3 regions of the Duganella sp. AC917 genome follow, and region 1 is predicted to be linked to each of the others. Evidence: predicted binding sites of a transcription regulator. Region 1 holds the regulator's gene; each other region holds the start of a gene.
What was found. Region 1 encodes FNR, which switches genes on or off when oxygen is low (the NO sensors DNR and NnrR bind a similar motif). Its sites were predicted from a motif close to TTGATNNNNATCAA; they were not measured.

Region 1 (2,263 bases):
GCTATACCGGCTACCTGGCCTTCACGCGGCAGGACGCGCTGGTGGTGGGCGACTACTACAAGCAGGGCAAGGCCATCAACCAGGACTTGCGGCGCGACCGCGCGGCCAGCGCGCTGGGGTTATCGATGGCGATCGGCTACGACGCCACGCAAGGCATGCTGACCGGCCAGTTGCGCCGAAACAGTGACGACCACGGCAAGACGGAGCGATTGTTCGTGCGGCTGTCGCACGCGACCTTGCCGGCCAAGGACATCCAGGTGGTGGTGCAGCCGGACGAGTTCGGCGCCTTCCAGATCAATCTGCCGATGCTCGAGCGCAGCCGCTGGGTGGTGCTGGTGGAAGGCGAAAAACGCGACTGGCGCCTGGCCGGCGCCTGGAGCTGGCCGGCAGAACGCAGCGTGACGTTGCGTGCCGAATGATTTCCGGCCCGGTGATGGCAGCGAGTTTACGTTGTCATTCCGACGTTAGTGGCAGGTCTGGGTGCCGGCGGTGATGGCCTTGAGCGTCGGCGGGTCGAGCAGTTCGATTTCGCGGTTGCTGACGCGCAGCAAGCCTCCCTTCTTGAACTTCGACAGCAGGCGGCTGATGCTTTCGATCGTCAGACCCAGGTAGTTGCCGATCTCTTCGCGCGACATACGCAGCTGGAAAGTATTGGGCGAGTAACCGCGCGCTTCATACCGCGACGACAGGTTGACCAGGAACGCGGCGAACCGCTGCGTCGCCTGCATATTGCCCAGCAGGAGCATGACGCTTTGCTCGCGCGTGATCTCCTGGCTCATCATGCGGTGGAAATGTCGCAGCAAGGTCGGCATGTCGGCCAGCAGCTGTTGCAGGCTGCCGAATGGAATCTCGCACACCTCGCTGTCCTCCAGCGCCACGGCGGTGCAATGGTGCAGGTCGGTGCTGATGGCGTCCATGCCCAGCAGCTCGCCCGCCATCTGGAATCCGGTGATCTGCTCGGCGCCCTCGCGGTTGACCTGGTAGGTCTTGAAATGCCCGAGCCGGATCGCGTACAGGTTCACGAACGGATCGCCGATGCGGAACAAGGTGCTGCCGCGCGCGACCTTGCGGCGGCGGCCAATGATCTGGTCAAGCCGGTCCATGTCTGCGTTGCCCAGGCCCATTGGTAAACACAGCTGGTGCATGCTGCAGTTGGCGCAGCTCGCCTTGAGGATGTCGATGGTGGCGCCGGGCAGCACCAGGGAGGGGAGGTCTCTGATCATGCGCCAGTGTAGACCATCGGATGCGATATTTTCGCGATGCCGCAGTGGCCCGATCAAGTATTTGCGCATGTGCAACATAGCGGGATGCAAGCAGCCCTTCCCGGGCCACACCAAAATATTTCGACATTTCGCAAAATTTATCTTGCGCGCTATTTGATTGTTCGCTATAGTTCAACTCAAGCAAGTAGCACACTATTTAATCACAAACAACCAACCGAAAGGAACCACCATGAAACGCTCGATCATCGCCTCCGCCCTGCTGGCCTCCACCGTCCTGACCGCCCAAGCCGCCGCGCCGGCCGCCGACACCACCGTGGTGCTGGTGCATGGCGCCTTCGCCGACGGCTCCAGCTGGGAAAAAGTCATCCCGCTGCTGCAAGCCAAGGGCTTGAAGGTGGTGGCTGTGCAAAACCCGCTGACCTCGCTGGCGGACGACGTCGCCGCCGCCCAGCGCGTGATCGACGCGCAAACCGGTAAAGTCGTGCTGGTCGGCCACTCGTGGGGCGGCACCGTGATCACCCAGGCCGGCACCAGCGACAAGGTCAAGGCGCTGGTCTACGTGGCCGCGTTCGCGCCGTCGGAAGGCCAGGCCACCGCCGACCTGGGCAAGGACTACGCCGTGCCACCAGGCATCGCCACCTTGCAGGCCGACGCCGGCGGTTTCCTGTGGCTGCCCGCCGCATCGGTCGCCAGCAACTTCGCCCAAGACGTGTCGCCGGCCACCGCCGCGCTGATCGCCGCCACCCAGGGCCCGATCGCCGCCAAGGCCTTTGCCGACAAAACCACCGTGGCGGCCTGGAAAAACAAGGCGAACTATTACATCGCCGCCTCCGACGACCGCATGATCGATCCGGCCCTGCAGCAAGTGTTCGCCAAGAAGATCAACGCCACTACGATCACGCTGAAGTCGAGCCACGTGCCGATGGTGTCGCAGCCGCAAAAAGTGGCCGATGTGATCATCGCCGCAGCACAACGCTAATCCTGTTGCCAAGGTCGGCCATTGATAGGAGAATTCCCAAGCGCACTGCGATACCCGGCGC
Region 2 (2,263 bases), 800 kb from region 1:
AGCTGGCGCAGCCCGGCCTCGACGCCGGCGTGGCGCGACTTGATTTGCTTGCCCAGGGCGTCGAGCCGCGACTGCGCGAAGCTGCCGTTGACCCAGGCCAGCAACTGGTAGATGTGGGCGTGCGCATAGCGCGCCTCGCCGGAGACGTCGGCTGCCGCCTTGAGGCGCTCGGCGCGCACCCGCACCAGGTTCTCCATCGAGGCGTTCTGGCGCACCATGCCGTAGTAGCCGGCGGCGGCGGTGACGATCAGCAGCACCAGCACCAGGCCGGGCGCGAGCAGCAGTTTGGGACCTATACGTAATTTCTTCAACATGATGCTCTCCGGCTCTGCGCGCGAACGGCGGCTGCGGTTAGTGGTGCTTACTTTTTATAGATGCCGGCTTCCAGCACCGCATCGCCAACCCGCAGGATGTAGGTCGTCTTGGGCTCGATCTTGCCGGTGGTCGGATTCTTGTACTGGTAGTCGACCCAGCCGCTGCCTTTCTTGGCGGCCAGTTCGATGATCTCGCGGCGGTATTTTTTGCCGCTGGCGTCGGGCACGTCGGTCAGGTCCTTGCCGACGATGGACGGGTTGATCGGATGCGCCAGCACGATGCCGGTGTTGATGTCGCGCATGTCGACGTACAGCGAGCCTTGCACGTAGTCGGGATCCTTGGCGCTGATCTTTTTCATCATCGCTTCCTTGCCGTTGGCCTTCATGAAGGCGGCGCCTTTTTCGGCCATGGCGATGGCGTCTTTCTCGGTCGGCTCGGCGGCGATGGCGGCGTTGGCGGCGCACAGCGTGAACAGGGCGGTGGCGGCGATGGCGGCCGGGGCGAAGTACGGTTTCATGGCGGTTCCTTGTCAGGTGAGGGGGATTGCTCGGGTAAACTTTACGCCGGCGCCGGTGGCCGGGGTTGCGCTGTCGCAAGGTGTGGCCGCGTGGCAATTGCAACCGTGGTTTTATTGCCGCTTGCGCACAGTCTCTAAATATTTCCAAGCGTCACTTGATTTTGGGCAATTTGAACGGGCCTCGGGCGGCCTAGCATGGAGTTTCCGCCACCTCACAAAGCGATAGGAAACCGTCATGAGCACCCACCTGATTTCTTCCGCGAACCCCAGCGCCGCGCAGGCGCCCAAGTTCAAACCTTTCATCCGCCAGACCATCGCCAATTCGCGCCAGTGGGAGTGGATCCCGCCCGAGTTGCAGGAGGCGGTGCAGGTGGTGTCGCATGTGCTGCCGTTCCGCACTAACGAATATGTGCTCGACCACCTGATCGACTGGAACAACATCCCGGACGATCCGATCTACCGGCTGGTGTTCCCCCACAAGGACATGCTGCAGGCGGACGACTACGCCCAGCTGCGTGAGCTGGTGCTGGGCCACGCCAACCAGCCGGCGATGGCTGAACTGGTGCGCAAGATCCGCATGCGCATGAATCCCCATCCGGCCGGGCAGATGACCCACAACGTGCCGCGCGTGAACGACGCGCCGGTCAAGGGCCTGCAGCACAAGTACAAGGAAACGGTGCTGTTCTTCCCCAGCGCCGGCCAGACCTGCCACGCCTATTGCACCTTCTGCTTCCGCTGGCCGCAGTTCGTCGGCATGGACGACATGAAGTTCGACGCCCGCGAGTCGCACGAGCTGGCGGCCTATCTGAAGCTGCACCCGGAGGTGACCGATGTCTTGATCACCGGCGGCGATCCGCTGATCATGAACACCCGTTCGCTCGAGGCCTATATCGAGCCGCTGCTGGTGCCGGAGCTGGCGCACATCCAGAACATCCGCATCGGCACCAAGTCGGTGGCGTACTGGCCGCAGCGCTTCGTCACCGACCGCGACGCCGACGATCTGCTGCGCCTGTTCGAGCGGGTGGTCGCCAGCGGCAAGAACATGGCCATCATGGGGCACTACAACCACGCGGTCGAGCTGCGCTCGGAAATCGCCCAGCGCGCCGTCAAGCGCATCGTCGGCACCGGCGCGACGTTGCGCATGCAGGGCCCGTTGATCCGCCATATCAACGAAGACCCGAAAAGCTGGGCCGAGTTGTGGCAGACCGGCGTGCGCCTGGGCGCGATTCCCTACTATATGTTCGTCGAGCGCGACACCGGCCCGCGCGAGTATTTCGAGCTGCCGCTGGCGCGCGCGCACGAGATCTTCCAGGAGGCTTACCAGATGGTGTCGGGCCTGGCGCGCACCGTGCGCGGACCGTCGATGAGCGCCTTCCCCGGCAAGGTGGTGATCGACGGCGTTGCCAGCATCGGCGGCGAGAAGGTGTTCGC
Region 3 (2,263 bases), 320 kb from region 1:
CTGGGCGTGCGCCTGTTCCAGCGCACCACGCGCGGGCTGACGCTGACCGAGGCCGGCGAACGGTTTCTCAACTCCGTCGGCGCGGGGCTGGACGGCATCCAGGGCGCGATCGCGGAAGTCACGGCCAAGGCGGGCGAGCCGGCCGGCGTGCTGAAACTGAGCATGGCGCCGGGCTTCGGCCGCCGTCACGTGCTGCCGCTGATGCCGGCGTTTGTGGCGCGCTATCCGGAGGTGACCCTGGACATCCATCTGGAAAACCGTCGCGTGGATCTGGTGGCCGGCGGCTTCGATGCGGCGATCGGCGGCGGCTTCGAGTTGTCGCCGGGCGTGGTGGCGCGCGAGCTGATGCCGGCGCATGGCGTGGCGGTGGCGTCGCCGGCTTACCTGGAGGGACGCATACCGCCGGTCACGCCGGCGGACCTGGCGGACTTCGACGCGATCGTCATGCGCTCGCCACAGAGCGGCAGGGCCAAGTCGTGGGAGATGCGCAACCGGGCGGGAGACGGCATGTCGGCGCTGCTGCGGCCGCGCGTGTTCCTCAACGATCCCGATGCGATCGTCGCTGCGGCCTTGATGGGCATGGGCGTGGCGACGCTGGTGATGACCGATCTGGAATCGCATCTGGAAAGCGGCGCGCTGCAACGCGTGCTGCCGGACTGGTATCTCGACGTTGGCGCCATCTCGCTGTACTTCACCAGCCAAAAATTAATGCCCGCGAAAACGCGGGCGTTCGTGGATTTTATGACGGAAGCGTTCCGCGCACAGAAAATGGCGGCACGGTATTCGGCGGTCTAAATTAACTTAGAAGCGGTAGCCGACACCCACGCCGATCATCAACGGATCGACCTTGACGCGGCTGGCCTTGGCGCCGCCGATCATCACGTCGCTGCGGATCTGCGCTTTCTTGACGTCGAAGTTGAGCGACCATTGGTTGTCGATGGCGTAATCGACGCCGGCCTGCAGCACCAGCCCCACGCTGTCGTGTTCCAGGCTGGCCGCGCCGTTGAGCAGGCGCACCTTGGACAGCGTGGTGTAGTTGATGCCGGCGCCGACGTAGGGCTTGAACGGCGCGTCCGGCGTGAAGTGGTACTGCACCAGCAGCGACGGCGGCAGGTGCTTGAAGCTGCCGATGTTGGTCCCGTCCAGATAGACGTCGTGCTTTTGCGGATAGGTCAGCACCAGCTCCGCCGCCAGATTGGGGGTGAAGAAGTAGGAGACGTCGAATTCGGGGATGGTCTTGTCGCTGACGGTGAGGCGGTCCGACGCGCCAACGCCGCCGATCGGGGCCGACTTGTCGGCCGTGTCCAGATGCACGGCGCGCACGCGCACCAGCCATGGCGACTCTTGCGCCACCGCGTTGCCCATTGCTACACCCGTCAGGCTCAGGGTGGCCAGTACTGCTGCTGCGATTGCTCTGGTCTTGCTCATTTCACTTCCTCTTTGATGTCGTCGTTGTGTGGTCACTCGGTACGTTTCAAAGTCTATTGATCTGGAGCACGAAAAACTTTGATCCAAGTCAAGAATGGAAATATTTCATGCATGCTGCAGAGTTGATGTAGTGGGTGTAGTATCACCAGCGGTGTATTCCGGCTATCAAAATCCAGGGAGAAGTGCATGGCTAAACTGAACGTCAACGGCGTGGTACGCGAATTCGAGGCGGAGGAAGACACGCCGCTGTTGTGGGTCATACGCGAGCAACTGGGGCTGACCGGCACCAAGTACGGCTGCGGCGTGGCGCAGTGCGGCGCCTGCACCGTGCATATCGACGGCGAGCCGACGCGCAGCTGCGTGCGGCCGGTGTCCACCGTCACCGCCGAACAAAAGATCACCACCATCGAGGGGCTGTCCAAGGACGGCTCGCACGCGATCCAGAAAGCCTGGGCGGCGCTGGACGTGCCGCAGTGCGGCTTTTGCCAGTCCGGCATGATCATGGCCGCCGCCGCGCTGATACGCGAAAAGCCGAAGGCCACCGACGCCGATATCGATATGGCGATGACCAATATCTGTCGATGTGGCACCTACAACCGGGTGCGCGCGGCGATCCATGTGGTGGTCAAGGGCGGCGATCCGAAAAGCGCCGGCCTCAATATCCAGCATGTGGAAGGAGGCAAGGCATGAGCGGCGTGACCGTATTGCCAGGCTCCGTTTCGCGCCGGGGCTTTTTGAAGGGCGCGGCCGCCGGCAGCCTGGTGGTGGCGTTTCATATTCCGTTCGAGGCGGTGGCGCAGGGTGCGCCGGCCTCCTCTAAGGGCACGCCGGAGGT

Region 2: a site for FNR is predicted at 988-1,001, ahead of ACZ0BA_RS19145 (KamA family radical SAM protein). Genes of this name have one in related genera too.
Region 3: a site for FNR is predicted at 1,507-1,520, ahead of ACZ0BA_RS21355 (OmpW/AlkL family protein). Genes of this name have one in related genera too.

The regions. Positions count from the first base shown of each region.
Region 1 is NZ_OZ409848.1:5,195,327-5,197,589, forward strand. It holds gene ACZ0BA_RS22680 (FixH family protein) at 1-419, shown strand, start outside; gene fnr (fumarate/nitrate reduction transcriptional regulator Fnr) at 465-1,223, opposite strand; gene ACZ0BA_RS22690 (alpha/beta fold hydrolase) at 1,453-2,202, shown strand.
Region 2 is NZ_OZ409848.1:4,398,078-4,400,340, reverse strand. It holds gene ACZ0BA_RS19155 (methyl-accepting chemotaxis protein) at 1-314, opposite strand, end outside; gene ACZ0BA_RS19150 (cache domain-containing protein) at 362-832, opposite strand; gene ACZ0BA_RS19145 (KamA family radical SAM protein) at 1,068-2,263, shown strand, end outside.
Region 3 is NZ_OZ409848.1:4,875,145-4,877,407, reverse strand. It holds gene ACZ0BA_RS21360 (LysR family transcriptional regulator) at 1-795, shown strand, start outside; gene ACZ0BA_RS21355 (OmpW/AlkL family protein) at 802-1,428, opposite strand; gene ACZ0BA_RS21350 ((2Fe-2S)-binding protein) at 1,615-2,118, shown strand; gene ACZ0BA_RS21345 (xanthine dehydrogenase family protein molybdopterin-binding subunit) at 2,115-2,263, shown strand, end outside.